Regions from separate parts of the Bradyrhizobium sp. S3.2.6 genome, predicted to be linked through region 3. Evidence: predicted binding sites of a transcription regulator. Region 3 holds the regulator's gene; each other region holds the start of a gene.

Region 1 (10,050 bases), on a different contig from region 3:
ACGGCATCTTCTTGCCGGCCTTGGTCTCGCGCAGGCCTTCCACGATCAGCGGATGGCGGGCGAGCTTCTTGTCGAATGCTTCATAGATCGCGGTCGCCGAGGCCGCGTCCTTGTTGCGCGACAGCCAGCGCGCATAGGCCTCGCTGACGCGCAGCATGGAATCGTCGAGTTTGTAGGCGCGCTCGAAGCGGGCGCCTGCGTCCTTCTCCTTACCGGCGTTCTCGAGAATCATGCCGGCGTGCAGGTCCTTGAACAGCGGATACCATTCCGGGCCCGCCAGCTTATCGATGGTCGCGACCGCGCCCTTGGCATCGCCCGCACCATAGGCGGCCCAGCCGGACAGCAGCGTTGCGACGAGATCGGTGATCGGCCCGCGAACCGACTGGTTGATGTTGCTCTGCGCGCTCGGATACTTCTTCAGCTTCAAATCATGCACGCCGACCACGAGGCGCGCGACGCGATTGGTCTTGTCGATGGCCAGGATGCGCTCGGCGAGCTTCACCGCTTCCTCGATGTCGCCATCGCCGAGCGAGGAAATGAAAGCGCGGTCGAGCAGCTCGTTGTTCTTGGGGTCGGTCCGCAGCGCGGAGCGGTAAAAGGCGGCGGCCGAGGTCGCGTCGCGCTCGACGCTGGCGTGACGGGCGGCGAGATAGCTGCCGGCGGTGGTGAGCGACTTCAGATCGTTTCGGGTCGGAAACTGCGCCGCCGTGTCGGCCGGATGATCCGGCGTCTGCGCCAGCACCCCGCCTGGGACCGCCACGATCGCAGAGCCGGCAAGGGCGATGGCAGCAGCAGTCCAGCGGTTGAAACGATTTGAAAACATCAGGGCTCGCCTTGAGTTGGTAGTGCCTGGGTTTGAAGCAAATGGCCGTCTCGCACGCGAACGCCGCCGGCGACACGGGACCCGGAACCGTCTGGGCCGGACAATGCCGCTTTTGGCGCTTCACCGCAAGGATTCGGGCCGGGCGATCCCTTCCGCACGCCCCAAATCGGCCAAGTGACGGTCAAGAGCGCCCCAAGACGCTGTCACTATGGCCTTATCGTGGCCGGGGGCACCCGTGGTGCTCCCGTTCTCACGCGAACGTGCGTTACATCACCCTTCGGACCTATTTGGTCGCCTGGCGCACCGTTACATCGCCTCGTAGTTCGGACCGCCGCCTCCCTCCGGAGGAACCCAGGTGATGTTGCCGTTGGGGTCCTTCACGTCGCAGGTTTTGCAGTGGACGCAGTTCTGGGCGTTGATCTGGAAGCGCGGGCCCGAACCTTCCTCGATCCACTCATAGACGCCGGCCGGGCAATAGCGATTCGACGGACCGGCGAACACGTCGTGCTCGGAAGTCTTCTGCAGGTTCATGTCGGCCACCAGGAGGTGGACCGGCTGATCCTCCTCGTGATTGGTGTTGGACAGGAACACCGAGGACAGCTTGTCGAAGGAGATCTTGCCGTCCGGCTTCGGATAGTTCTTCGGCGCGTGTTGCTTGGCCGGATCGAGCGTCGCGCGATCGGGCTTGGCATGGGACTGCGTGCCGAACAGCGAGGTGCCGAACAGCGTGTTGAACCACATGTCGAAGCCGCCGAGCGCGACGCCAAGCACGGTGCCGAACTTCGACCACAGTGGCTTGACGTTGCGGACCAGGAACAGATCCTTTCCGACCGACGAGGACCGCCACGCGTTCTCGTAGTCGACGATCTCGTCGTTGGCGCGATCGGCCGCGAGCGCGGCTGCAACATGCTCAGCGGCAAGCATGCCGGTGCCCATCGCATTGTGCACGCCCTTGATGCGCGGCACGTTGACGAAGCCGGCCGCACAGCCGACCAGCGCGCCGCCGGGGAAAGTCAGCTTTGGCACCGACTGGTAGCCGCCTTCGGTGATGGCACGCGCACCATAGGCAAGGCGCTTGGCACCTTCGAAGGTGCCGCGGATCGACGGATGAGTCTTGAAGCGCTGGAATTCGTCGAACGGCGACAGATACGGATCGTCGTAGTTCAGATGCACGACGAAGCCGACCGCGACGAGATTATCGTCGTAGTGATAGAGGAACGACCCGCCGCCGGTCTTCAGGTCGAGTGGCCAGCCGAACGAATGCTGGATCATGCCCTTCTGGTGCTTGGCGGGATCGATCTGCCAGACTTCCTTGAGGCCGATGCCGAACTTCGCCGGCTCGCTGTTGGAATCGAGCGCGAACTTGGCGATCAGCTGCTTGGTCAGGCTGCCGCGCGCGCCTTCGGCGAACAGCGTGTACTTGCCGAGCAACTCCATGCCGCGGGTGAAGGAGTCTTTCGGCTTGCCGTCGCGGCCGATGCCCATGTCGCCAGTAGCGATGCCCCTCACCGCGCCCTGTTCGTCATAGAGCACTTCGGCGGCGGCAAAGCCCGGGTAGATCTCGACGCCGAGCGCCTCGGCCTTGCGCGCCAGCCAGCGGCAGACATTGCCGAGCGAGCCGATATAGCAGTGATGGTTGTCCATCAGCGGCGGCATCATGAAGTTCGGCAGCTTGATCGCGCCTCCGGCCGTCATCCAGTAGAAGCGGTCGTCCTTCACCTGGGTCTTCAGCGGGCAGTCGGAATCCTCGCGCCAGTCCGGGATCAGCTTGTCGAGCCCGGCCGGATCGATCACGGCGCCGGAGAGAATGTGCGCACCGACCTCGGAGCCCTTCTCCACCACCACGACGTTGAGATCGGCATTGATCTGCTTCAGCCGGATCGCCGCAGCCAGGCCCGAGGGGCCGGCGCCGACGATGACGACGTCGAATTCCATGGATTCCCGCGGGGGAAGTTCTTCGGTGCTCATCTGATCTCAGCCCTTGAGACGGTTCCTCGTCATTTGCGCTCCCTTGTTTCCGATTTTTCCGGGTAGGACAACCACGGAAATGCGTTCCGTTGGGATGCAAGGCGCCTTAAGATGAACTAATAGTCTGACTTTCCAAATGATCCCCGAGCCCGCACCCACCGTCCGAGAGCTTCTCGCCTTCTATCTGGAGGCCGGTGTCGATTGTGCGCTCGCCGAGGAACCGGTCGACCGCCTGGCGGAATTGGACGCCCCGCCGCCGGCCCCGCGCGCGGTGCCGGTCGAGGCACCGCGGCCTGTCGCCGCGCCTGCGGCGATGCGCGGCGAGGCCGCACCGGCGCCCGACGTCGCTATCGCCTCGGCCCGCGAGGCCGCGCGCACTGCGCCAACACTCGAGGCGCTGCGAGAGCTCATGCAAAACTTCGAGGGCTGCGCGCTCAAGCACACCGCGACGCGGCTGGTGTTCGCCGACGGCAATCCGCAGGCGCGCATCATGTTCGTCGGCGAGGCGCCGGGTCGCGACGAGGATATCGAGGGACTTCCGTTTGTGGGACGCAGCGGCAAGCTGCTCGACCTCATGATCGGCGCGATCGGGCTCAACCGCACCACGGCCTACATCACCAACGTCATTCCCTGGCGGCCACCCGGCAACCGTACGCCGACGCCGCAGGAGACGCAGATCTGCCTGCCCTTCATCCAGCGTCATATCGAGCTGGTGAACCCAGATGTGCTGGTGACGCTCGGCAATCCCTCGACGCAGACGCTGCTCTCGACCCGCGAGGGCATCATGCGGACGCGCGGCCGCTGGTTCGACTACGACACGGGTAGCCGCACCATCCGCGCGCTGCCGACCTTTCACCCGGCCTACCTCTTGCGCTCGCCGTCCTACAAGCGGCTTGCCTGGCAGGATCTGCGCGCGATCGCGAAGTTGCTGGCGGGCGCGTGAGGGACGGGACACTCCCTCTCCGTCATTGCGAGAGCCTTACGTCCCCTTCGGCCGCACGATGGCCCAGCCGATCCGCAGCAACTGCTGGCGGCCGGTCACCAGCCATTCGAAGGCGCGTGGCACTTCCGGCACGATGCCGGGAAAGCGCGCGAGGATTTCGGGCGGCGGAGTGCCGGCAGTATCTGAGGCGCGCCAGACCACGACGCCGCCGGTCTCGCTGAATTTTGCCTGTGACATCCAGGGCGTACGCACGGGCGCGCCTTCGATGAACAGATGCGGCCGGCCGGAGTGCATCGCAATCAAGCTCGCAAGCTCGGTTTCGCCTGCGACCGCGCGCAGGCGATGGTTGGTGCGGCGGGCAAAGCTGTCGTCGAAGAAGTCCGAGATCGCGCGCGCCGGCATCGATGTCGCGATCTCACCGGTGCCGCTCCAGGGCAGGAACAGCACGGCCAGCACGACGCCGGCCGCGGGCGCCACGATGGCCGCTATCCACACCGTGCGCAGCATCCGGGCGCGGCGCATCGCAATGAGATCGCCGGCCACGACGACCATGGCGAGGCCCGACACGACCAGCACCACGCCGGCACCGCCGACGACGGCATCGAGCCCGAACAGGCCGGAGATCAGGACCGCACCGAGCGCGGGCGCCAGCGTGAAGAAATGGACGAAGTTGCGCGCGAGCGGCTCGACGGGTGGCCGGTAGATGATCGGCGCCTCCTCGGGCTTGCCGGCGAACAGGGGTGAGTTGAGGAAGGTCAGCACAGGGACCGCCGCTGCGCCGAGCACGAGCCCGCCGAGCAGCCAGACGGCGTGGATCGCGCGGGCGCCGAGGTCGGCAATTTGCGGCAGGGCCGGCAGCACAAGGGTCTCGGCGCGCATCAGCCAGACCGCATAGGGCAGCGCCAGCACGGCGACGACGACGAGCGCGAACAGCGGATCGAGCGCGCGCAATGTCCGGCGGCCTGCGGCGGTCGAGAGCGCGAAGACGACGAGCAATGCGAGCAGGAAGATCGCGGCCGGCGTGGTCAGCAGGAGCAGGCCGGCCTCGATCGACCAGGCGAACCAGGCATTGCCGCGGCGCTGGCCGATGATCTGCCAGGAATGCAGCAGCAACAGCGCCCAGATCGGCCGCGCGAGAACCAGGGGACCGAAGTCGAGCGCGGACGAGGAGAAAGCCAGCACCGTCATGGTCAGGAGCACAGCGAGCACCGCCTGCTGCGTGCCGACCACGGCGCGCGCCAGATGATAGAGCGTGATGAAGGTCGCGATCTCGCAGAGCTCGGCCAGGACGTAAACGCCGAACATATGTCCGCCGACGGCGCGATAGGCGATATCGGCGAGCCAGACCGACAGCGGCGGGCCGAGATCAGTGCCGACCTGGTACTCGCGACCGAAGGCCAGCAGGGTCGCGAGGCTGCCGGGCGGAGTGCGATAGAACAAGAGCGCCACCAGCAGCCACATCGCGGCCTGCAACAGCACGGCGATCCAGACGATCAGCCGCGGCCGGGCGCGAATGAGCTCGATGACCAGGGAGGTAAACCGCATGCAACGCCCGCAAGATGCAGCCAACCCGTCCAGCCGGCCCTATTCGCTCACGCCTGTTTTGATAAAGGGCGCTGCGCGTCGTGGCAACGACAGTCTACGCTAGAGGCCTGCCGAAGCATCGATTTCAACTGTGGTCTCAACCTGCACCTCGACCTCGGTGACCGCAAACAGATCCCGCACCGGCTCGACGGTCCAGGGCATGTGCTTGGCGCGGGCGGTGGCGACCGGGGCGAAGAAGCTGCGGTGGTGCGCGGTGGGGCCGAGACGGTCGAGCGCGTCGAGATGCTCGGGGACGGCGTAGCCCTTGTGCTGCTCGAAACCGTAGCCCGGGCAGTCCTGCGCCAGCGCGCACATCAGCCGGTCGCGCGTCACCTTGGCGACGATCGAGGCGGCCGCAATCGACAGCACGATGCCGTCGCCGCCGATCACGGCCTCGCAGTCGCATGCAGTATCGAGCCGGTCGCGGCCGTCGACGAAGACGTGCTTCGGCGTCTCCGGCAGCGCGATCACCGCGCGCTTCAACGCCCAGAGCGAGGCGCGCAGGATGTTGTCGCGGTCGATGCGGAAGCGCGAGGCGACCGCGACCGAGACCTGGGCGGTGGCACAGATCTTGTCGAAAAGCTTCTCGCGCTCCTCCGCCGTCAGCCGCTTGGAATCGTCGATGCCGCGCGGAATGCGGTCGGGGTCGAGAATCACCGCAGCCGCCACCACGGGGCCGGCGAGCGGCCCGCGACCGGCCTCGTCGCAGCCAGCCACCGGCCAGATGCCGCGCTTGATCAGCGCGCGCTCACGACGGAAGCTCGCTTTCGCTGGCGCGGCATTCCTGGCAGCGTCGTTCTTTGACGCCTCTTTGGCTGGTGTCTTGGTGGACTTGTCCCGAATCATGGCCGGGATCGTGCGCAAGCGATCCGGCCTGCGCAACAGGGAACCCCAACAATTCCCGTTATTCAGACAGGTTGTTGCTCCGCGCCTCAGAACAGGCTGAGCTGCTCGCCGTTCTGCTTTGGCCGGGCAAAATGATCCGTGGTCAGCTTGGCACGGCGCTTGTTCAGGCCGAGCCGGTCGCAGGCGATCTCGAAGCGGCGGCCGATGGTCCAGGCCATCGGTCCGGTGCCCTTCATCCGCTCGCCCCATTTGGCGTCGTAGTCGCGCCCGCCCCGCATGTCGCGGATCAGCGTGAAGACGTGGCGGTAGCGATCCGGATAGTTCGCCATCAGCCATTCGCGGAAGAGATCGCGCACCTCGAGCGGCAGCCGCAGCAGCACATAGGAGGCTTCCTTGACGCCGGCGTGCGCCGCGGCATCGAGGATGCGCTCGATCTCGGAATCGTTCAGCGCGGGGATCACGGGGGCAACCATCACCGTGGTCGGAATGCCGGCGTCCGAGAGCTGCTTCAGCGCCTCAAGCCGCTTCGGCGGCGTCGAGGCGCGCGGCTCCATCGTGCGCGCGAGTTTTGGGTCCAGTGATGTCACCGATATCGCGACCTTGGCGAGGTTGCGCTTGGCCATGCGGGCGAGAATGTCGATGTCGCGCACCACCAGCGCCGACTTGGTGACGATGCCGACGGGATGGCCGGCGCGCTCCAGCACCTCGAGAATGCCGCGCATGATTTTGCGCTCGCGCTCGATCGGCTGATAGGGATCGGTGTTGGTGCCGATCGCGATCATCCGCGGCTCGTAGCCGGCGGCCGCGAGCTCCTTCTCGAGCAGCGCCGGCGCCTCGGGTTTCACGAACAGCTTTGACTCGAAGTCGAGGCCCGGCGACAGGCCGAGATAGGCATGCGTCGGCCGCGCGAAGCAATAGACGCAGCCATGCTCGCAGCCGCGGTAGGGATTGATCGACCGATCGAAGCCGATGTCGGGGGAATCGTTGCGGGTGATCACCTTGCGCGAGGTGTCGACACCGACCGTGGTCTTGAACGGCGGCAGCTCTTCCAGGCTCTGCCAGCCGTCGTCGAAGGCGACGCGTGCCTCGGCCTCGTAGCGGCCGCTGGCGTTGGATTGCGCGCCCCGCCCACGCTTGCGCGCACGGTCGATGGCGACGCCAAGCTCGGGGAAATCAGAAGGCGCACCCGCCGGCTCGGAGGGCGCCGTGACCGGCGGGTGCTTGAGAGCAGAAGAAGAAGCTGGACTCATGAAGCCACGATAGCACGTCGAGGGAACAAATCAAGAACATAAAGGAAAAACGCGAAAACAACCCCATGCACAGTAGAGGTGCCCAAACCTCGCGCGCTGACTATTGGCCTCACGCAACAACGCGTGACCTCGATCCCGCTTGATGCGGCTGAAGGATCGATCTCGCCGGAACTCGGTTGGTGACGGTCCCGGGTGAAAGTCGGCAGGAACATGACAAATCAACGACAATCGGCCGCGGCGAGCAGCGACCTCGATCTCCTCGATCGCTACTGGCGCGCCGCGAACTACCTCTCGGTCGGGCAGATTTATCTCCTCGACAATCCGCTGCTTCGCGAGCCGTTGCGGCCCGAGCACATCAAGCCGCGCTTGCTCGGCCATTGGGGCACGACGCCGGGGCTGAACTTCATCTACGCCCACCTCAACCGCGTCATCCGCGCGCAGGACCTCGATATGATCTATGTCTGCGGTCCCGGTCATGGCGGCCCGGGCATGGTCGCCAACACCTATCTGGAAGGCAGCTACAGCGAGATCTATCCAGACATCCCGCGCGATGCGGACGGATTGCGAAAACTTTTCAGGCAGTTCTCCTTCCCCGGCGGCATTCCGAGCCACGCCGCGCCGGAAACGCCCGGCTCGATCCACGAAGGTGGCGAGCTCGGCTATGCGCTGGTGCACGCCTATGGCGCGGCATTCGACAATCCCGACCTCATCGTCGCCTGCGTCGTCGGCGACGGCGAAGCCGAGACCGGCCCGCTTGCCGCGTCCTGGCACTCCAACAAGTTCCTGAATCCCGCCCATGATGGCGCGGTGCTGCCGATCCTGCATCTCAACGGCTACAAGATCGCGAACCCAACCGTGCTCGGCCGGATGCCCGACAGCGAGATCCGCGATCTCTTCCGCGGATTCGGCCACGAGCCGCTGTTCGTCGAGGGCGATGATCCCAAGCTGATGCACCGGGCCATGGCGGATGCGCTCGACGTCGCGCTCGCCAGCATCCGTTCTATCCAGCAGCACGCGCGCGACGGGCGCACAAGCGTCGAACGGCCGCGCTGGCCGATGATCGTGCTGCGCAGCCCGAAGGGCTGGACAGGCCCGAAGGAGGTCGACGGCAAGAAGGTCGAAGGATTTTGGCGTGCGCATCAGGTGCCCGTTGCTAGCTGTCGCGAGAACCCTGCGCATTTGAAGATTCTCGATGACTGGATGCGCAGCTACCAGCCGGAAAAGCTGTTCGACGCCAGCGGCGCGCTCATTCCCGAGCTTCAGTCGCTGGCGCCCGAAGGTAACAGGCGTATGGGAGCCAATCCGCACGCCAATGGCGGGCTGCTGAAGAAGGAGCTGAAGCTGCCGGACTTCCGCAGTTTTGGCGTCGACGTGCCGCAGCCCGGCGGCGTCACGGGAGAAGCGACGCGTGAGCTTGGCAAGTTTTTGCGCGACGTCATCCGCCTCAACGCGCAAGAGCGCAACTTCCGCCTCATGGGTCCGGACGAGACCGCATCAAACCGTCTCGATGCCGTGTTCGACGCCACCGAACGGGTCTGGATGGAGCCGGTCGAATCCTACGACGTGCATCTCGCCCAGGACGGCCGCGTGATGGAGGTGCTGAGCGAGCATCTCTGCCAGGGCTGGCTCGAGGGCTACCTGCTCACCGGCCGCCACGGCTTCTTCTCCTGCTACGAGGCCTTCATCCACATCGTGGATTCCATGTTCAACCAGCACGCCAAATGGCTGAAGGTGACGCGGCACCTGCCGTGGCGGCGTCCGATCGCCTCGCTGAACTACCTGCTGACCTCGCATGTCTGGCGGCAGGACCATAACGGCTTCAGCCATCAGGATCCCGGCTTCGTCGACCTCGTCGCCAACAAGAAGGCCGACATCGTCCGCATCTATTTCCCGCCGGACGCCAACACCCTGCTGTGGATCGCCGACCACTGCCTGCGCACTTACAATCGCATCAACGTGATTGTCGCCGGCAAGCAGCCGGCGCCGCAATGGCTCTCGATGCAGGATGCCGCTAACCATTGCGACGCCGGCATTGGCATCTGGACGTGGGCCGGCAACGAGGACGCGGTTGGCGAGCCCGATGTGGTGATGGCCTGCGCCGGTGACGTGCCGACCTTGGAGACGCTCGCGGCCGTCGATCTCCTGCGCAAGGCGCTCCCGGACATCAAGATCCGTGTCGTCAACGTCGTCGACCTGATGACGCTGCAACCGAAAGAGCAGCATCCGCATGGGCTGTCCGATCGCGACTTCGACAGCCTGTTCACGCACGACAAGCCTGTCATCTTCGCCTATCACGGCTATCCTTATCTGATCCACCGGCTGACCTATAACCGCACCAACCATGATGGCCTACATGTGCGCGGTTTTGCCGAGGAAGGCACCACGACGACGCCGTTCGACATGGTCGTGCTCAACGGGCTCGACCGCTACCACCTCGCGATCGAGGCGATCGAGCGTGTGCCGGGACTTGCGACCAAGGCTGCGCAGGTGAAGCAACAGTTCCGCGACAAGTTGATCGAGCATTCGCGTTACGTGCGCGAGCACGGCGAGGACATGCCGGAGATCCGCGATTGGGTCTGGCCGGGCAAGTCGGGCTGACATCATGGCGGCCTCCAACGCGGTCCTCGTCCTCAACG
Region 2 (10,050 bases), on a different contig from region 3:
TCGTGCAAATCGGATCGGCTTTAGCGGAGCCGTGAAGAAGGTCAGGGTGCGGCATCCGTCCCCTCTATCGATGATCAAGGAGTGAGTGATGAAGCTTTTCCGTATGGCGGCGGTGTTGGCGCTGGTGGCTGGACCGGCCTTCGCGCAGGAGTCGCCCCATATCAATCTGATGGCGGACGGCCCCTCCAAGACCGAGGACGAGAAGGCCGCAGATGCCGCGCGCGACAAGGCCTACAAGGAGACGTTGAAGAAGATTCCGGACGCCAAGACGTCCAGCGATCCCTGGGGCGGAATGCGCGCCGACCAGCCGAAGCAGCCCGCGCCGAAGGCCTCGGCCGCCACCAGCGCGCCCAAGAAGACCAAGGCCGGTACTGCCGCCAATTGACCAAGGCCTCCGGAGGAGCCAATCGACCACGGCTCCGGAGGAGCCAATCGACCATGGCTCCGGAGGCGGGTGACGCCTCCTTTCGGGACTCCCCTTGGCCTGGCCCTGATCCTACATTCCCTCGTAGTGTTGCGTTGAGGAGGCAGGAGATGGCGGATCGCCCGCGGGACCTCGCCGAGCGGATGGCGCGCCGGCACAAGCCGGCTGCTGGATCGGGCGACAAGGCCGGTGACGGCTATCTGCGCGAGAGTTTTACTCTGCCGCGTGCGGCCGCACGGGCAAGGGCGCAGGCCTTCTTCGCGCGCTATCCCAAGGCCGGCTACATGAGCGAAGTCGAGAGCTGGCGCGAGCTGCCCGGCGGGGACATCGAATTCACCATGCGGCGGCTGCCCAGCGCCGACTAGCCCTGGTCCAGCCTCTCAACCCGCCGGTTCAGGCCGTCTCGTTCAGGCCGTCTTGCGGCCGATCGCCTTCAGCTCCCGATCGATGCGCAGCTGCACGCGACGGATCGCCAGCAGGTCGATCTTCGTCTCGGTCTTGCCTGTCTTGGTCTCGTCGCCGATCCGGAACTGCCATTGCCAGACGCCCGGGATCGCCGTCTTTGCAACCGTGAACTCAACGCCCCTGTGATTCATGGTCACCTCCACGATTCACCTCGCCATGTCGGGTAACATGTTGGCCGTCGCAATATTCCAGCGACAAGCAAAATTTGCCGCCAAGTCGCAGGTGGCTCATCGGAATTCAGCAAGCGCGCGCCGTTCGAAACAAGCGAAATCGGATTCCGAAAATGGAACCGATGGATGCTTTTTCACGCGCGCGGCCACCCGGCCAGGAACTCCGTTCATGGTCGGAGAACCACGGAGGCATACGCGGAGCACGCGCGATGGATCCGTGCTCGCGCAAGAAAAAACCCCGCCAGGGGAGAGCCGGGCGGGGTAGAAGGTTATTGGAGGCTGAGGTGCTGGGCTGCAACACCATAGCCGGACGACCCTAGCCCGTTCAGCTTACGACAGCCTGACAGACCGGGGCTTGCGGCCACGTCGAGAGCCGCTCTCACGTCCCAATTCAGACATCCCCCCGCACAACTTCAGACACATCCGTTGGCGACACTTTGCGGGCACGGCGAAGCCATGGGGGAAACGTGGCGCGCTGCTAGCGGGGTGGCATCATGGACAAGGTAGAGCGGTCATTTGCCGCCGCGACGGCGGCTGGCTTTGTGGTATTGGTCATCGGCATCGTGCTGCTGGCGTTGATGTAGCGGCGGCCTCGGCGGCACGTGCCGCCAAAAGCTGTGAAAACAACCCCATGCACAGTAGGCAACGGCCTGTTTCGGCTGGCGTTTCCTAATGCACCTTTCCTAATGCACCTTGATCTCGTCCAGCGGCAGGCGAAGGTCGGCGGCACGCTCCGCGCGGTCCTTTTTGCGGAACTCGATTTCCTTGCGCTCGAACTTCGCCATCTCCTCGAGCGCCGCCTCGAGCAGAGAATTGCGCCTGACAGCATGGTGCTGCGTGTCTTCCGTCATGATCCAATCCCCCATGGTGGCGGCCCCCTTTTCAAGTCGGCAGCCACGGAAAGGTTCGGTGCCACAAGATTGCGGAATGATGACGGCGCGTGCGGCTCCGGAAAAATAAAACGCCGCCCGCTTAAATGAGACGCAGGCGGCGGCTTTCCAGCCCCGGGAGGGGAAATGTAAAATCCCGATACCGGTGTGTCTGTCGTGCCGTGCCAAGGTTCATCGTGGTTCATCGTGCCCGGACGGAACGCCCGCAGAGCCGGCGGCCGCGCGCGCCACCTCCGCCGCATCCCATGCCCCTGTCGTGAATGAGGCGGCCCTATTGCATCAGCACGTAAACGCAACCGATTGCCACAATGGCTAACCACACCAACGAAGCGCTGAAAATTAGGATTTCCCGGTTCATCGCCAGCGCTAGTGTTTGATAGGGGAGACAGTCTCAATCTTGAGGCCGTCCGCATCTCGAACAGTCACCATCCGGCCTGTTTTCAACGCAGTGACCTTCGCGACGCGCAAAACTTCGGCCTCATCATCCAAATCCGGAACCACAATCGATGGGCAGCCTTTGGCGGGTTCGCTCATTGCCACTGCCTGCCTCAGTTGTCTTGCTGCACATCTGTTTTGGGAATCTGTAGAGCGGGTGAGGTCAGCCACGCATTCATGTGCGAAGCCGTCTCGGCTTGGCGGGCCCTGCGCAAGAACAGTTCGCGAGCGGTGCTGCCTGGAGCCTCTTTTTCGGCCGCCTGTTTGAACCGTCTGGCTTCTTCTGCCAATCGTTCTTCAAAGGACGTCGTGTGCTTGATCCGCCTACGCTGCATGGCGCGGTCCTCCATTTTCCGGCCCCACGAATCTAAAATCGGCCATAGAGCTCCGTCTGTTCGGTGTCCGACAAAAGCCAAATCAAGCCACTGTGATTTTCAAGCTAGGCCACTGGGGATGGAAACAGGCCAGTACCAAATTCCGCAAAAGAACATATTGCGAACCTAGAACAAATGGGGTACATTACTTTTATCGACGACCCGCCGCGCCAATCGTTTGTCCCGCACCCGAATCCTCGCCATAAGGAGCACGACCCGATGTCCACCACTGCCCTGCGTATCGTCGAAGGATCCTCCATGGACAAGAGTAAAGCTCTCGCTGCCGCGCTCTCCCAGATCGAGCGCCAGTTCGGCAAGGGCTCGGTGATGAAGCTCGGCAAGAACGACCGCTCGATGGATGTCGAGGCGGTGTCCTCCGGCTCCCTCGGGCTCGACATTGCGCTCGGGATCGGCGGCCTGCCCAAGGGGCGCGTCGTCGAGATTTACGGGCCGGAATCCTCGGGCAAGACCACGCTGGCGCTGCACACGGTGGCGGAAGGGCAGAAGAAGGGCGGTATTTGCGCCTTCATCGACGCCGAGCACGCGCTCGACCCGGTCTATGCGCGCAAGCTGGGCGTCAATATCGACGAACTTCTGATCTCCCAGCCGGACACTGGCGAGCAGGCGCTGGAAATCTGCGACACGCTGGTGCGCTCGGGCGCGGTGGACGTGCTGGTGATCGATTCGGTTGCGGCGCTGGTGCCGAAGGCCGAGCTCGAGGGCGAGATGGGCGATGCGCTGCCGGGACTTCAGGCGCGGTTGATGAGCCAGGCGCTGCGCAAGCTCACGGCCTCGATCAACAAGTCCAACACCATGGTGATCTTCATCAACCAGATCCGTATGAAAATCGGTGTGATGTACGGCTCGCCGGAAACCACCACCGGGGGCAACGCGCTGAAATTCTACGCCTCTGTCCGCCTGGACATTCGCCGCATCGGTGCGATCAAGGAGCGCGACGAAGTGGTCGGCAACACCACCCGCGTCAAGGTGGTGAAGAACAAGCTGGCGCCGCCGTTCAAGCAGGTCGAATTCGACATCATGTACGGCGAAGGCGTCTCCAAGATGGGCGAGATCCTCGATCTCGGCGTCAAGGCCGGCATCGTCGAAAAGTCCGGCGCCTGGTTCTCCTATGACAGCCAGCGCCTCGGCCAGGGCCGCGAGAACTCGAAAGCGTTCCTGAAGGCCAACCCCGACATCACCGCCAAGATCGAGACCTCGATCCGCCAGAACTCCGGCCTGATCGCCGAGCAGATTCTGGCCGGCAGCCCCGAGCGCGACGCCGACGGCGAAGAGCCCGCGGACGAGTAAGCTTACCGCGAAGAACTTTTCGCGAGGAGCGGGCGCTGAGGACGTTGAGTTGCCGACGTCATCAGTGCCCGTTTCTTTTTGCGTTTCGTTGATCAGGTGGTGTGATGAGGCGTGTGATTTTGACGGGTTCATCCGGGAGCGATCTCATGCGCTCGGGCCTCGCCGAGGCCGTCATTCCGTTCATGTTCCGTCTTGTTGATGGGCCTTTGCCTCTCGACGAACTCGCAGTCTATGTCGCCGCCCGTTCGGAGACAGCAAAGCCGGGCAGTGGGGCGGCACTGAATTGACCAACGAGCGGCTCTGGCGATGGGACCGCGAAAGCCGATCGTTGGTCGCGCCGTAGAGGCGCATTCGGGAACGCGGTGCCGTAGGGTGGGCAAAGGCGCGCAAGCGCCGTGCCCACCATATTTCAACGCACACAAAGGTGGTGGGCACGCTTCCGAGACTGGGCAAGAATTGTTCTCGCCCGAATCGGGATCGATGTACGATTCTATTCATGACGAATCGCACTTATAAGACTGGTCCGCGGCGGGAGCAGTTGAGCCTTCTGCCGCCTCGCGTCGAGGATTATGTTGCGCAAGACAACCCGGTCCGGGCGATCGAGGCCTATGTCTGTGCGCTCGATCTTGAGAAGCTCGGGTTCCGGCATGCCGGTGGTGGCACCGGGGCGGGACAGCCAAGTTACCATCCGGCGGACCTGTTGAAGGCCTATCTTTACGGTTATCTCAACCGGGTCCGCTCCTCGCGTCGCCTCGAGCAGGAGGCGCAACGCAATCTGGAACTGATGTGGCTGCTCAAGGGACTGACGCCCGGCTACCGGACCATCGCCAACTTCCGCCGGGATAATTGGTCGGCGCTCAAGGCGACGAACCGGGAATTTGTGCTCTTGCTGCGCGAACTTGAGCTTCTGGGCGGCAAGCTTGTGGCGATCGACGGCGCCTTCTTCCATGGCGATGCGAGCAAGGCGAGCATCAAGACGAAGAAGCGGCTGGCGGAGCAGCTTGCTTGTATCGATCGCGACATCGAGGAATATGGCAAAGCGCTGGCGTCGAACGACGCCAGCGAAGAAGCGCATTCGTCAGGTGACGGAGATGGCGGGAGCGCGAATGGGAATGGCGGCAGGGTTGCGGACAAGCTGGCGGCGTTGATGGCGCGCCGGGCGAAAGCCCAGGCCGATCTTGATCGTCTGGAGGACGGCGGCGAGACCCAGTTGTCGACCACCGATGCGGACGCCCGGCTTTTGTCGAAAAGAGGCCATGTCCTCGCAGGCTACAACGTCCAGATTGCGGTCGATGACAAGCACAAGCTCATCGTTGCGAGCGAGGTCGTCAACGACGGCAACGATACGGGCCAGCTTTACGAGGTGGCCAAAGCGGCAAAAGAGGCATTGGGAGCCGAGACGCTGCAGGCGATTGCCGACACCGGCTATTACAATGGCACGACCCTGAAAGAATGCGAGGAAGGCGGCATTGTTGCCTATGTCCCGCCGCCCAAGCGAACAGGGGGTTTGGAGGAACAAGGCCGCTTCACGCATGAAGCGTTCAGCTATGACGCCGAAGCCGACGCTTATCGCTGTCCCGCGGGCGCGCTGTTGAGACCGATGAATGGCGTCAAAATCAGCCCGGCCGGTCGGCAAGACGTCCGCTATGTCAGCCTGAAATCTGTCTGCAAGGCTTGTCACTTGCGCGAGCAATGCCTTGGTCAAAAGTCGGACAAGCGCACCATCTATCGCTGGCAGCACGAAGAGGTGATTGATCGTCACAGGGAGCGGATGAAAGAGGCGAGCGAGTTGATGCGCCAGCGCTCCTGCTTGGTCGAGCATCCCTTCGGCACGCTCAAATGCCGCGCCGGCTATCGCCACTTCCTAGTCCGCGGCTTTGCCAAGGTTCGCGGCGAATGGAGTCTGATGGCGCTCTGCTACAATCTCGCCCGTGTGCTGAACATCCTCGGCTTTGACGGCTTTGTCGCGTTTTTTGCCAACCGGGTGGCCAGGAGCGCAATTTTGCGCGTCCTGTGCGCCGTCGTGCCCGCCATAGGCCCTGCCATCGTCTCTATCAGAGGCCTCTCAGCCAAATTAGGCCAAAAACCAGCGATCATCCGCTTCCGCTTCAGCATCGCAGCGTAACCGCGAGATTCTTGCCCAGTCTCTTCCGCTTTGCCCACCCTACGAAACCTCCGTCGAGCCTTACTCCGCGGCTTCCGCGTAATCGCTCACCGGCGGGCAGGAGCACACCAGATTGCGGTCGCCATAGACGTTGTCGACGCGTCCCACCGGGCTCCAGTACTTGTCGGTGCGCGAGGAGCCCGCGGGGAAGCAGCCCTCGGCGCGGGTGTAGGCGCGCTTCCAGTCGTCATCGGCGATGTCGTGCACGGTGTGCGGGGCATGGCGCAACGGCGAGGCCTCGATCTTGAAGCGGCCGGCCTCGACTTCGGCGATTTCCTTGCGGATCGCGATCATGGCATCGCAAAAGCGATCGAGCTCCGCCTTGGATTCCGACTCGGTCGGCTCGATCATCAGCGTACCCGGGACTGGAAAGCTCATGGTGGGCGCATGGAAGCCGTAGTCGATCAGGCGCTTTGCGATGTCATCGACGGTGACGCCGGACGTCGTCTTCAGCGGACGGGGATCGACGATGCACTCATGGGCGACGCGGCCCTTCTCGTTCTTGTAGAGCACCGGGAAATGCGCATCGAGGCGTGCTGCGATGTAATTGGCATTGAGGATCGCGATCTCGGTCGCGCGCTTCAATCCTTCACCGCCCATCATCAGGATGTAGATGTAGGAGATGGTGAGGATCGACGCCGAGCCGAACGGCGCGGCCGAGACCGGGCCGACCGGAGCATCCGCGCTCGTCGCGGGATGGCGATTTTCAGGATGACTTGGCAGGAACGGCGCGAGATGCGCCTTGACGCCGATCGGGCCCATGCCCGGGCCGCCGCCGCCATGCGGGATGCAGAAGGTCTTGTGCAGATTGAGATGGCTGACATCGGCGCCGTAATCGCCGGGCCTGCTAAGGCCGACCTGCGCGTTGAGGTTGGCGCCGTCGAGATAGACCTGGCCGCCATGGCCATGCACGATGTCGCAGATCTCGCGAATGTGCTGCTCGAACACGCCATGCGTCGAGGGATAGGTGATCATGACCGCGGCAAGGTCGTTCGAATGTTTCTCCGCCTTGGCGCGGAGATCATTGACGTCGACGTCGCCGTTAGCCTCGCAGGCCACCACCACCACGTCCATGCCGACCATCGCGGCCGAGGCCGGGTTGGTGCCGTGGGCGGAGGAGGGGATCAGGCAGATCTTGCGATGCGCCTCGCCGCGAGCGGCGTGATAGCCGCGGATCGCGAGCAGGCCGGCATATTCGCCCTGCGCGCCCGAGTTCGGCTGCAGCGATATCGCGTCATAGCCGGTGATGTCGCACAGCCACTTTTCCAGCCGCGCGAACAGCGCGTGATAGCCCTTGGCCTGCTCGCGCGGGGCGAACGGGTGCAAGGAGGCGAATTCCGGCCAGGTCAGCGGCATCATCTCGGTGGTCGCATTCAGCTTCATGGTGCAGGATCCGAGCGGAATCATCGCGCGGTCGAGCGCGAGGTCGCGATCGCTGAGCTTGCGCATGTAGCGCAGCATCTCGGTCTCCGAGCGATGCGCATGGAACACGGGATGGGTGAGGAAGGCGGTGTTGCGCTTCAGCGCCTCCGGCAGCGCCTCGCGCGTGGTCGCGTCGATCTCGGCGTAGGACAGCTGGCCGCCGAACGCGCGCCAGACCGCTTCGACGGTGGCGGGCGTGGTGGTCTCGTCGAGTGCGATGCGGAGCGCGCTTTCACCGACGCCGAGATTGATCTTCTCCGCGGTCGCGCGCGCGATGACCTCGGCGCGCTTGGCGCCGGCATCGACGCTGAGCGTGTCGAAGAAGGCTTCGCTGGTCAGAGCAAAGCCGAGCTTGCGCAAGCCGGTGGCGAGCACGGCGGCACGGCGATGCACATTGCGCGCGATCTGCGCGAGGCCCTCGGGGCCGTGATAGACCGCATACATCGCGGCGATCACGGCGAGCAGCACCTGCGCGGTGCAGATGTTGGAGGTCGCCTTCTCGCGGCGGATGTGCTGCTCGCGGGTCTGCAGCGCAAGACGATAGGCAGGCATCCCGCGCGAGTCGACGGAGAGGCCGACGATGCGGCCGGGCAGCGAGCGCTTCAGCGCATCGCGCACCGCCATATAGGCCGCGTGCGGGCCACCATAGCCCATCGGCACGCCAAAGCGCTGCGCCGAGCCGATCGCGATGTCGGCCCCTAACTCGCCGGGCGAGGCAAGCAGCGTCAGCGCCAGCAGATCGGCGGCAACGATTGCGAGCGCGCCCTTGGCCTTCAGCGCCGCGATCGCGGGCCGGAGGTCGCGCACCGCGCCGGACGATCCCGGATATTGCAGCAGCGCACCGAGCACGTCACACTTCGCGAGATCGGTGAGGGGATCGCCGACCACCAGCGACCAGCCGAGCGGCTCGGCGCGGGTGCGCATCACCGCGAGTGTCTGCGGATGCACATCCTTGTCGACGAAGAAGGCTTTCGCCTCGACCCGCGAATGCCGTTCCGCAAGCGCCATGGCTTCGGCCGCGGCGGTCGCCTCGTCGAGCAGCGAGGCGTTGGCGACGTCGAGCCCGGTGAGGTCGCAGATCATGGTCTGGAAGTTGAACAGCGCCTCCAGCCGGCCCTGGCTGATCTCGGGCTGGTAGGGCGTGTACGCCGTGTACCAGGCGGGATTTTCGAGGATGTTGCGCTGGATCACCGCAGGCAAAATCGTGCCGGAATAGCCTTGGCCGATCAGCGAGGTGAAGACCTGGTTCTGACGCGCGAGCTCGGCCATGTGCGCGATCGCCTCGGTCTCGCTCAAAGGCTTGCCGAGATCGAGCGGGGCGGCCTGCCGGATCGAGGCCGGCAGCGTCTCCGCCATCAGTGCGTCGACGCTCTTTGCGCTGACGGTCTCGAGCATTGCGCTGACATCGCGCGCCGACGGGCCGATGTGGCGGCGAACGAAACTGGCGGTGTCGCCATTGGATTTGCGGTGCGCGGTCATCATGGGTCCTCGCTTTAGATTATCTGTCGTCGGCGTCATGCCCCGCGAAGGCGGGGCATCCAGTACACGCAGGCGTCACGGCTTGAGCAGAGGAGCCGCGGCGTACTGGATCGTCCGCCTCCGCGGACGATGACACCGAATATGAGGTCAAAGTTCTCGTCATCTCACGCCGTATGTGCCTTGTAGGCGGCTTCATCCATGAGGCCGCCGAGCTCGCTCTTGTCGGCAATCTTGATCTTGAAGAACCAGGCTTTGCCTTGCGCATCCGAATTGACCAGCGCCGGCTCGCTCGCGAGATCGGGGTTGGTCTCCAGCACCTCGCCGGTCACAGGCGCGTAGACGTCGGAGGCGGCCTTCACCGATTCCACGACGGCTGCGGCTTCGGCCTTCTTGAGGACGCGGCCGAGCTTGGGCAGCTCGACGAACACGACGTCGCCGAGCTGCGACTGCGCGTAATCGGTGATGCCGACAGTGGCGACATCGCCCTCGATCGCGAGCCATTCGTGGTCGGTGGTGTACAGTGTCGTAGTCATTTTCTTAAAGTCCTCAGCGTTTGTAGGTGTTTTTCACGAAGGGCATGGCGGCGACGGTGAGCGGCAGACTTTGCGCGCGCACCTCGGCAAAGAGTTTTGTGCCGAGCGCGCTCAGGCTTGTGGGCACATAGCCCATCGCGACTGGCGCATTCAGGCTCGGGCCGAAACCGCCCGAGGTGACCTTTCCGATCGGCTCGCCGCCAGCGCTATCGGCAAACAGCAGCGCGCCTTCGCGCACCGGCGCGCGGCCCTCAGTGCGCAGGCCGACGCGGCGGCGGGATGCGCCGTGATCGAAATGAGCGAGGATCTTTTCGGCTCCGGGAAAACCGCCGGCGCGGGCGCCGCCGCTGCGGCGGCTTTTCTGCACCGACCATTCCAGCGCGGCC
Region 3 (10,050 bases):
ATGGTTGGCCTTTTTGCTTCGCGGTTCTCTTGGGGCAGTTCGTTCGGGCTTGGGAGCCGCCATGCAAATGGCGATCCAGACCGGTTCTCACAATATCATTCCGGTTTCTTCAAGGCCGGCGTGCCACGCCGGCGGGCAGCTTGTAGAAATCCCTTCGTCTGGACCTAAACTTTTGGCAACGTTCGGAAACCACCTCGCGCAAAGCAGGAATCGGTCGGCCGGCCCACGCCTCGCTGCTATGCGATTTTAGGATGGTTTTGCAGCCCTGAACGGGATACCCGATGGCATAAGGCTTCAAATTCTCGGGAGGATAACAATGAACGAAGCGCTCCGGCCGGAACGGAACGTCGAACTCGGCGCCAGCAACGAGCCGTTCCAGAACCTGCACGAATTCATCCGGAAGGCGCGTTCCAACCTCAACCAGAACGCCTGGGACTACATCGTCGGCGCCGCGGAGACCGAGACCACGATGCGCCGCAATCGCATGGCCCTGGACGAGATCGCCTTCCGCCCGCGCGTGCTGCGTGACGTGCGCAAGGTCTCCGGCTCGGTCGAGCAGTTCGGCCGCAAGATGCGCTTGCCCGTGGTGCTCGCCCCAGTTGGCGCGCTGGAAATCTTCGACCCGCACGGAGCCGCCAGCGTCGCGCGCGCGGCCGGCACCTTCGGGGCGTCGCACATGTTGAGCTCGGTCTCCGAGCCCGGTCTGGAGAAGACCGCCGAAGCCGCCCCCGATGCGCTGCGCATGTACCAGCTCTATGTCCGCGGCGATGATGCCTTCGTCGCCGACGTCGTCAGCCGCGCCGAGAAGGCCAAATATGCCGCCTTCTGCCTGACCGTCGACACCGCCCATTACAGCCGTCGTGAGCGTGACATCGCCAAGCGCTACGTTCGCGAAAGCCGCCTGCGCGCCACTGGCGGCGATTTCCAGAAGGGGCTGGAGTGGCGGACCGTGAAGATGGTCAAGGACAAGTTCCGGATACCGCTTATCCTCAAGGGCATCGCCACCGCCGAGGACGCGCAGATCGCGGTCGATCACGGCGTCGAGTGGATCTATGTCTCCAACCACGGCGGCCGCCAGCTCGATCACGGCCGCGGTGCCATGCATGTGTTGCCCGAGATCGTCGAGGCGGTAAAGGGGCGCGCCAAGATCATGGTGGATGGCGGCATCTGCCGCGGCACCGACATCGTCAAGGCGATCGCAGCGGGCGCCGACCTCGTCGGCATCGGCCGGCTGCAGTGCTGGGCCCTGGCGGCGGCCGGCGAGACCGGCGTGACGCGAATGCTCGAGCTGCTGGAGGACGAGGTGCTGCGCTGCCTCGGCCTCCTCGGTGCCACCTCGTTCGCGGATGTCGACAAATCCTGCCTGCACCAGGCCGCCGCAACCAATGCGCCGAGTGTGTTCAGCGCGTTCCCGCTGTTCGACCATGAACCCTACCGATACTGAAGGATAGAATGACATCGCTCTCTCCCGGCAGCGCGGATGCGCTTCTGTTCGATCTCGGGCGCGTCGTGCTCGACATCGATTTCTCCAAGGCGATCACCTGCTGGGCAGGACATGCCGGGTGCAAGCCTGAGGCCGTCCTCGCGCGTTATGTGCGCGACAGCGAGGCCTACCGGCTGCACGAGCTCGGTAAGATCAGCGACGAGGACTATTTCCAGTCGCTGCGCTCATCGCTCGGCATCGACATTTCGGATGCGCAGTTCCTGGAGGGCTGGAACGCGATCTTCGCCGGCGAAATGCCCGACGTTGCCGAATTGCTGCCGCGCGCGGCGAAGCAGATGCCGCTCTATGCCTTCTCCAACACCAACCGCCCGCATGTAGACCATTTTTCGAAAGAGTATGCCGATCTGCTCGGCCATTTCCGCGAGTTGTATCTGTCCTCCAGCATCGGCCTGCGCAAACCGGACGCGGAGGCGTTTGACCACGTGGTGGCTGCGATCGGCGTGCCGGCGGAGCGAATCGTGTTCTTCGATGACCTCGCCGAAAACGTCGAAGGCGCCCGCGCCCGCGGGCTGACGGCGGTGCATGTCACCTCTCCCGGAGATGTCGGGAACGCGCTGAGAGCGCTGGGTATGTGACGGCAAAGTCGCGGACCGTCCACGTTGGATGTTTCAGGAACTATTTCGCTTGAAAATGCGGAACCAGCTCACTTTGTGCATTTTTATACCGAGTTCCCGGAACGAATGCCCGGTTCAGGACTCAATGAGTCCGTTGGGAACCTCTACATCGGACGTATCATCGTGTTGGGCAAAACCTACCTCACCAAGCAGGCCTCTCTGCTGGTCAAGTTCGCCAAGACCACCTCGGATTCCGAGCTTTCCGCCAAGCTGATGAGCAAAGCGGCGGATCTGAAATCTCGGGCCGATCCCATGCCCGGCGGGGATCACAGCCTGAAGGCACCGGATGTCGATCCTGATCATGGAACGGGGACAGCCTGACCGCCGTCTTCTGGCCATGCTGCTTTCAATTCGTTTTTCTCATCCCGAATTCAGCAGTCCCTGCGTCTGGTGAGCCGCGTCGGCCCCTTCGGGCGTACCCCGGCTCACCAGCGGCCCTGAAGCCTCAGGCTCGCCTCGAGGTCGCCGCGGAAATTGTGCTGACCGAGATGGAGCAACTTGCACTGCAGGTCGACCCATATCTTGCCGCCGATGTCGCGCCAGCGGCGGCAGAACGCATAGTCCTCTGAGAGATAGCGGCCGGAATCCGGATCGACCATGCAGTCGAAGAACAGCCAATGCAGATGCGCCAGCGGATTATTCGGCGGGCCGTCCGGGACGTAGTTCAGCTCCGGATATTTCTCCATCATCTGCTTGAACACGTCACGCTTGACGCACAAGAATCCGGTCGGCGCCTCCGCCACCTCAGCAAAACCATCGGCATCTGCATAGGTGCTGATGCGCTCGACGCCATGGCCGATTGGGTTGAAGGGGTATTCGGTATAGCGATCCTCGAATTGCTGCCGGGTCGTTCCCGCCGGCAGTCCTCCCTCCGGCCAGTTGAAGTTCTTCATCGGATAGATGCCGGCGGTCACGTCGCGATCGATCAGGAGCAGGCGGCAGACCGATTGCGGCGTGAAGGCGAGATCAGAATCGATCCAGAACAGATGGGTGAGCGTCTCGTCGGAGAGGAACTTGATCACCATCTTGTTGCGCGAGCGGGTGATCAGGCTTTCCGAATGCATGTGCAGAATGCATTGCAGCCCGAACCGGTTGCAGTGATGGGTCAGCTCGAAAATGCTGGTGACGTAGTGCATGCTGACGGCCGAGATGTAGCAAGGCGTCGCAAACATCACTTTCATCGATTTCAGCGCTTCGTCGGGTAACATTTCTCGCTCGTCTGGCCGAGTTGCTGCGTCTATTTCGAGGCGTTCTCCGGCGGCTTGGTCGCCGGTGCGGACTTTGCGACCGCCGCAGGCTGCTTGCTGGCATTTGTCGGGGTCTGCTTTTGCTCAACACGCGGCTCGGGCGGGGTCGGCGCTGCCGGCCCGCTCTGTCCAATCGAGACCGAGATCCCGAACAACCGCCACTGTCCGTTCACCGGCGCGAAGGCCAGGTCGAAATTGACCTGGTTCGGGACCGACGGAAAGAAGCCGGCCAAATGCATCAATCCGTTGGCCTCGATCTGCGGCAGCAGGTTGAGCTGCGGATCGATAACGGCGACACCCGAGAGATCGAGATTGTCGTTGCGCAGCTTGGCGAAAATCTCGCCCAGCCGCGCAGCCGAGTTGACTTGGAAACCGGGCGCGCCGATATCGCGCAGCACGGTGTAGTTGCCGGTCTTGTTGGCGTGGTCGAGTGCGAGCAGCGAAGAGCGGACCAGCATCAGCACGCCGTTGCGGTCGATCTGCGCGGGTTTTGGCGCCGGCGGGGGCGTTTCCGCATGGCCGGCGGCGGCGGCCGCCGCCGTCAGCGCAGCCGCAAGCATCAAAGCCCGCCACCCCCGTTGCTTTCCGCTCAACACGCCGCCGTCACCACGCAACCGTCACTCCGGCGCGTCCACCGACGCCGCCTTGCGCGAACCCGGCCGCGACGCCGCCGTTGAGCACGACATACTGGTTGAGGCGCATCTGGGCGCCCAAGCTCATGGCGTTCTGCCCGCGGAACGTGCCCCAATTGGTGGAGACCGCAAACCGCTTGTCCGATGGCAGTGCCGAGCCGCCCATGGCAATGGCGATCGCGGTGCCCTCGAACGCCTGCCGCATTTGCGTCTGCAACGTGGAGACGTTGGACTGCAGCGTGGAAATATCGGCTCCGCTGAAGCTTGCGGCGGCCAGATGCCCGGCGGCATCCGTTGTAACCACCTGCGTCGGGCCGGATTGTGCGGCAAGGCTCGCGGCCGAGGTGAGGCCGGACATGCGATAGGTGTTCGTGCTGGTGCCGATCGAGACCTGATTGGGCGCCGATGTCGTCGCGCCCGCGCCGATCGCAGTCGAATTGGCGAAGGTAGCCGTGGCGCCCGCACCGATCGCAGTCGCGCCGGTGGCGCTGGCGGTGCTGGCTTGGCCAATCGCGGTGGTGGCGTCGCCGGTCGCGTTGCTACCCTGGCCGAACGCACTGGCTGTCAAGCCATTGGCGATGCTGCCTTGACCAGTCGCGGTTGCGAAATCGCCATTTGCGAAACTGTCTTGGCCGGTCGCGGTCGCGTTGTCGCCGTGGGCGACGCTCTGGGCGCCCGTCGCAGTCGCGAAGGTGCCATTCGCAGCACTTTGAATCCCTGTTGCCGTTGCGTCAAAGCCATTCGCCTTGCTTAGACTACCGGTCGCGGTCGCGTCCACGCCGTTCGCGACGCTGCCTTGTCCTGTCGCCGTCGCGTTGGTCCCGTTTGCGTTGCTGGCTTGTCCCGTCGCCGTTGCATAGGTGCCGTTGGCGAGGCTGAACTGTCCAGTCGCGGTCGCGTTGGTCCCGTCTGCGCGGCTTTGCTCTCCGGTTGCGGTCGCGAGGGTTCCAACGGCGGCGCTGAAGGTACCCGTCGCCGTCGCCGAGGTCCCGTTCGCTACGCTGTTTTGTCCCGTCGCCGTCGCATAGGTGCCGTCCGCGAGGCTGGACGCTCCAGTCGCGGTCGCGTTGGTTCCGTTTGCGGTGCTGCCCGGTCCAGTCGCGGTCGCGAACGTGCCGTTCGCGATGCTGCCCGCACCATAGGCTGTCGCAAAGTTGCCGGTCGTGGTCGCGCCGCTGCCAACCGCTGTCGCGTTGCCGCTGGGCGCGTTGATCACGCCGCCGCCGGCGGCGTAGTCGGCAGAAAGAGCTGCCGAGGGATATAGCGCCACTCCGGCGCCAAGCACGCCCACGCTGGTGAGCATGCTGCTTGCCAGCAAGCCGGCTTTGCGAGACAGGCTCCGGATCACCGGAATGAAGGTCTTGCGACCCCGATGGATTGCGGAAATCGACACTTTCGCCCCCGTCCCCTGAATCGCAGGAATGATGTCCTTTCGGAAATGTTGCAAAGCCCGGACATGGAGGCATCTGACGTTTGTCGGATGCGTCGATGATTGCGTCGGGAATGCCAATGGGGTGCGGCTTTGCGGCAACATCGGCACGACTGCCGCTTTTCTGCTCTTGCTCGTTCCGTGACGCTGCGCTGAGATGCCTCATTGCATTTTGAGGCATTTGTCTTGGGTACGGACGATATTTCCAACGAATCCGTATTGGACCTCATCGGCGCCATCTACGAGGTTGCGCTCGACGGAAGCCGCTGGGAACATGTGCTGACGCGCATCGACGACGCCATCGGCGGCCGTACCCTGTTCGGCGTCTTTGATCCCGCAAGCGGCCTCTCCAGCCTGCTGTCGCCACGCATCGACCCCGACCGCGTGCAAGAGCTACTCGGCTGGGCCCCGCGCAATCCCCTGTTGCCGCTTGGCATCGGCCGGACGCCCGGCGAGGTCTTCACCATCGGCGACTTCATCACACGCGATGAGTTCACCCGCAGCGATTTCTACAACGAATGGTGGCAGCCGGGCGGTTTCGACACCGAACCGTTGACGACGAATCTGCTGGTCGATCACAACGCCACAGGCATTCTGACCAGCCACCGGCCCTCCGATTTGCCTCCGTATGACGACAAGGCACGGCGGCTGTTTGCGACATTGGCGCAGCATCTCGTACGCGCCGTTGCGATCCAGCGCCGTACCCACCAGCTCGACATCACCGGCCGCGCTGCGCTGGCAGGCCTCGACGGGCTCGATCAGGGCTTCGTTCTCGCAGACGCCCAGGCGCGCCCGATCTTCGTCAATCGTCGCGCGCGCGAATGGCTCGACGCCGCCGATAGCATCGTGATCGAGGCGGGCGCGCTGAGCGCCATCAACAGCGACGATAGCCGTTGTCTGCAAACGCTGGTCGGCTCGTGCAGCATCGATAATCCCGATCGCATCGGAGGAGAGATGAGCCTGCGGCGGCTTCCCGGCCGCATGCCGCTGCACGTGCAGGTAACGCCGGTCGGCAGCGATTGGGCGGAGAGCTCGGTGTCGCTCGCCTCCGGCTGGCGATCGAGTGCGATGGTGCTGATCACCGACCCCGAGCCGGACGCGAGATCAAGACTCGACGCCCTACGCGCGCGTTACGGCCTGACCCGTGCCGAAGCGGCCTTCGCGCTCGAGATCGTCAAGGGCGGCGGCCGCAAAGCCACGGCCGAACGGCTCGGCATCGCGGACGGAACCGCGCGCAGCCATCTGTCGAAGATCTTCGACAAGACCGGCGTGGGGCGACAGGCCGAGCTGGTGCGGCTTTTGCTCCAGAAATAGCTGCATCCGTGCGTATGCACATCCGTTTTGCCTCAACGGCCCCAGTCGGCTAGAACGCTGGCCGCGACCAGATTGTCGCGTTGCCAAGCAGGAGCTTTCAGCCGTGGCCCTCATGCCGGTTTCCGATGCGCTCGCTGCCGTGCTCGCCGGTGCGGACCCGCTGCCCGAGGAATCGGTCGCGCTCGATGCGGCCTTCCACCGCGTGCTCGCGCGCGACGTCGCATCGCGCAGGACGCAGCCGCCGCTGGCGATGTCCGCGATGGACGGCTATGCCGTCCGCGCGGCCGACGCCGCCAGGGTCGATGCGCAGCTCAACGTCATTGGCGAGGTCGCTGCCGGCCGTCCGTTTGCAGGAACTGTCGGCGCCGGCGAAGCCGTACGAATCTTCACCGGCGGTGTCGTTCCCGACGGCGCCGATGCGGTCGTGATCCAGGAGGACACCGTCGCCGACGGCAAGCGCATCGCGATCAAGGAGGCCGCCATCGCCGGGCGGCACATCCGCCCTGCCGGCATCGACTTCCGCGAGGGTGACGTGCTGCTGCGCAAAGGCGCGCGGCTGACCGAGCGCGACCTCGCGCTCGCCGCCGGCATGAACCACCCGCAATTGGCGGTCAGCCGCCGTCCGAAGGTCGCGATTCTTGCCACCGGCGACGAGCTGGTGATGCCGGGCACGACGCCTGGTCATGGCCAGATCGTTTATTCCAACGGCTACGCCCTGCATGCGCTCGCTCGCAGCGAGGGGGCCGACACCATCGACCTTGGGATTGCCGCCGACACGCTTGCCGCCACCACCGCCGGCATCCGCCGCGCGCGCGAATCCGGCGCCGACATCCTGATCACGACGGGCGGCGCTTCGGTCGGCGACCACGATCTGGTGCAGCAGGCGCTCCGCGACGAAGGCACCTCGATGGCGTTCTGGAAAATCGCGATGCGGCCGGGCAAGCCGATGATGAACGGGCAGCTCGGGGCGATGCGCGTAATCGGCCTGCCCGGCAATCCCGTGTCATCCTACGTTTGCGCCTTCCTGTTCATGGTGCCGCTGATTCGTGCGTTGTCGGGCCGTTCGATGGTTCATCACCGCCGCGAACGCGCCGTGCTCGGCCGCGACGTCGGCGCCAATGACCAGCGCGAGGACTATCTGCGCGCCCGCCTGGATGTGCGTGATGACGGCACGCTGATCGCCCTTCCCGTCAATCACCAGGACTCCTCGCTGCTTGCGAATCTCGCTGCGGCACAGGCACTTCTCGTGCGCGCCCCGTTCGCGCCGAGGGCCGAAGCGGGAGCGCCCTGCGAGGTGCTGCGACTGCTCGTTTGAGCGCGGCGTTCGCAACCGTTCCGCGAACTTTGCCGCGTTCACGGTAAATTAAGCAGTTGCGGAACATGTATCGAACATATAGTGTCCGTTCATGATTTGTTTCGAGCGTGTAGCGGCTTATTGCTGACTTCAGCGTCTCGGAATCGAACGACATCAACCGGGGGATTTTGGTCGAGATGTTAACGCGCAAACAGTACGAGCTCCTGCGGTTCATCAGTGAACGCCTGAAGGAAAGCGGCGTGCCGCCCTCCTTCGACGAGATGAAGGATGCGCTCGATCTGCGCTCGAAATCAGGCATCCATCGCCTGATCACTGCGCTCGAGGAGCGCGGCTTCATCCGCCGCCTGCCCAACCGCGCCCGCGCCATCGAGGTGATCAAGCTGCCCGAACTCCAGGCCGCCGCTGGCAGCCGCCGCGGCTTCACGCCGAGCGTCATCGAGGGCAATCTCGGCAAGGTGCGCCCGGCGTCGAGCCTGCCGGCCGACGAGGGTGAGCGTCCAGTCGCAGTGCCCGTGATGGGCCGGATCGCGGCCGGCACGCCGATCGAGGCTTTGCAAACCCGCAGCCACACCATCAGCGTCCCGCCCGACATGCTCGGCTCGGGCGAGCACTACGCGCTCGAAGTGCGCGGCGACTCCATGGTGGAGGCCGGCATTCTCGATGGCGACATGGCGCTGATCCAGCGCAACGAGAGCGCCGATACCGGCGACATCGTGGTCGCCCTGATCGACGACGAGGAAGCGACACTCAAGCGTTTCCGCCGTCGCGGCGCCTCGATCGCGCTCGAGCCGGCCAACGCGGCCTATGAGGTTCGCATCCTGCCGCCCAACCGGGTCAAGATCCAGGGCAAGCTGATCGGGCTGTACCGGAAGTACTGATCGCGTCGCTATCGGCGAGCGCAATCAACGATTGGAGCGGACGATTGTCCGCTCCGGCTGGGTAGTCTTTCTGGTTTTGCACAGATTATCCGGCCCCTTCTCCAGCGCTACATCCTCGGCACGCCGCAACGAAGCACGCATTGCTTCGCAGGGCCTTTGCCAGACCGAGGAGACCAACATGCGCAAGATCATTTTGAGCACCGTCACGATGACGCTGATCGCAGTATCAGCGTCGCAGGCCTTAGTGTCGCAAGCCTTGGGGTCGCAAGCCTTGGGCTCGCAAGCCTTGGGCTCGCAAGCCTTGGCTGCGCAGCCGCAGCACCACGCTCGCAAAGCACCGCGCGCAACGACCGAGCAATTCCGCAATGCCCGTAACGCCGTCGCGCAGCCGGCTTGGCAATATTCGGGCTGGTCAGCGCCAGCCGGCCGCTGAAGCAACGCGCTCACCGAATGCGCGGGAGCAGGCTTTGTTCCTCGTGCATTTGAAAAAGATAATGTGATCGCGCTCTGCTGATGCGAGCCGCAGATTTGCCCACAAACAAGCATAAGATGAGCTTCCACTCTGATAGGGGCCTGCGCCTCCGAGACAGAGGCGCGGGTGCTCTATCCTGATTGAGGAGCACCCGATGTGTGACTATAGCCTGCATGCCGTCGCGACGCGTCCCGCAGAAGTTGGCGAGACGATCGTCACGACAACGTTCCGCGGCACCTCGACGCGCGGCTTCGCCTCCGAAGCCGACATGTCCGTCGCGGTTTGCCTGCTACCGGGAACGGAGCTCGCCTTCGCCGACAACGTCCGCTACGACAATCGCTGGATCTGGACGCGCACCATCAACTCGCGCGTCGGCAAGTTCGGCAAGGTCGATCCGCATATTCCCGACCGCCATCACGACGCGATCGAATTCCCCGACGGCAAATACGTCCTGGTGACGCAACTGGTCGAAGGCCAGCGCGCAACCGTGCTGCAACTGCCCGTGACCCAGCCGCTCGGCGAGCGCGAGCACAAGCCGCAGGTCGCCGACAGCCGCTCCACGTCCCCGCGCCTGCCGATCGGCTAAGCCGTCGATCTCAGTCATCGGCCTGCAGGTCGGCGTCAGACGGCGTTGCGTCTTTGGAG

What was found. The regulator LexA, encoded in region 3, represses DNA repair genes until DNA is damaged. The targets are predictions, from matches to a motif close to TGTTCNNNNTGTGTTCNG.
Region 1: ABID58_RS18000 (PA0069 family radical SAM protein) is a predicted target of LexA. The motif match lies at 7,436-7,453, and genes of this name have one in related genera.
Region 2: recA (recombinase RecA) is a predicted target of LexA. The motif match lies at 2,868-2,885, and genes of this name have one in related genera.

What each region holds. Positions count from the first base shown of each region.
Region 1 is NZ_JBEPOS010000009.1:61,067-71,116, forward strand. Features, by position in the region: gene ABID58_RS17975 (tetratricopeptide repeat protein) at 1-823, opposite strand, end outside; gene ABID58_RS17980 (electron transfer flavoprotein-ubiquinone oxidoreductase) at 1,130-2,791, opposite strand; gene ABID58_RS17985 (uracil-DNA glycosylase) at 2,928-3,734, shown strand; gene ABID58_RS17990 (glycosyltransferase family 39 protein) at 3,771-5,279, opposite strand; gene rnhB (ribonuclease HII) at 5,379-6,164, opposite strand; gene ABID58_RS18000 (PA0069 family radical SAM protein) at 6,251-7,414, opposite strand; gene ABID58_RS18005 (phosphoketolase family protein) at 7,625-10,012, shown strand; gene ABID58_RS18010 (acetate/propionate family kinase) at 10,017-10,050, shown strand, end outside.
Region 2 is NZ_JBEPOS010000007.1:50,552-60,601, forward strand. Features, by position in the region: gene ABID58_RS15400 (hypothetical protein) at 89-385, shown strand; gene ABID58_RS15405 (hypothetical protein) at 535-789, shown strand; gene ABID58_RS15410 (hypothetical protein) at 832-1,020, opposite strand; gene ABID58_RS15415 (hypothetical protein) at 1,743-2,117, opposite strand; gene ABID58_RS15420 (hypothetical protein) at 2,316-2,483, opposite strand; gene ABID58_RS15425 (hypothetical protein) at 2,498-2,734, opposite strand; gene recA (recombinase RecA) at 2,978-4,066, shown strand; gene ABID58_RS15435 (hypothetical protein) at 4,213-4,353, shown strand; gene ABID58_RS15440 (IS1182 family transposase) at 4,563-6,191, shown strand; gene gcvP (aminomethyl-transferring glycine dehydrogenase) at 6,252-9,131, opposite strand; gene gcvH (glycine cleavage system protein GcvH) at 9,296-9,664, opposite strand; gene gcvT (glycine cleavage system aminomethyltransferase GcvT) at 9,678-10,050, opposite strand, start outside.
Region 3 is NZ_JBEPOS010000028.1:70,816-80,865, forward strand. Features, by position in the region: gene ABID58_RS32890 (alpha-hydroxy acid oxidase) at 317-1,444, shown strand; gene ABID58_RS32895 (HAD family hydrolase) at 1,453-2,079, shown strand; gene ABID58_RS32900 (hypothetical protein) at 2,104-2,439, shown strand; gene ABID58_RS32905 (hypothetical protein) at 2,544-3,326, opposite strand; gene ABID58_RS32910 (hypothetical protein) at 3,356-3,925, opposite strand; gene ABID58_RS32915 (YadA-like family protein) at 3,969-5,300, opposite strand; gene ABID58_RS32920 (helix-turn-helix transcriptional regulator) at 5,613-6,740, shown strand; gene ABID58_RS32925 (molybdopterin molybdotransferase MoeA) at 6,844-8,055, shown strand; gene lexA (transcriptional repressor LexA) at 8,232-8,933, shown strand; gene ABID58_RS32935 (hypothetical protein) at 9,112-9,366, shown strand; gene ABID58_RS32940 (hypothetical protein) at 9,560-9,991, shown strand; gene ABID58_RS32945 (ComEC/Rec2 family competence protein) at 10,002-10,050, opposite strand, start outside.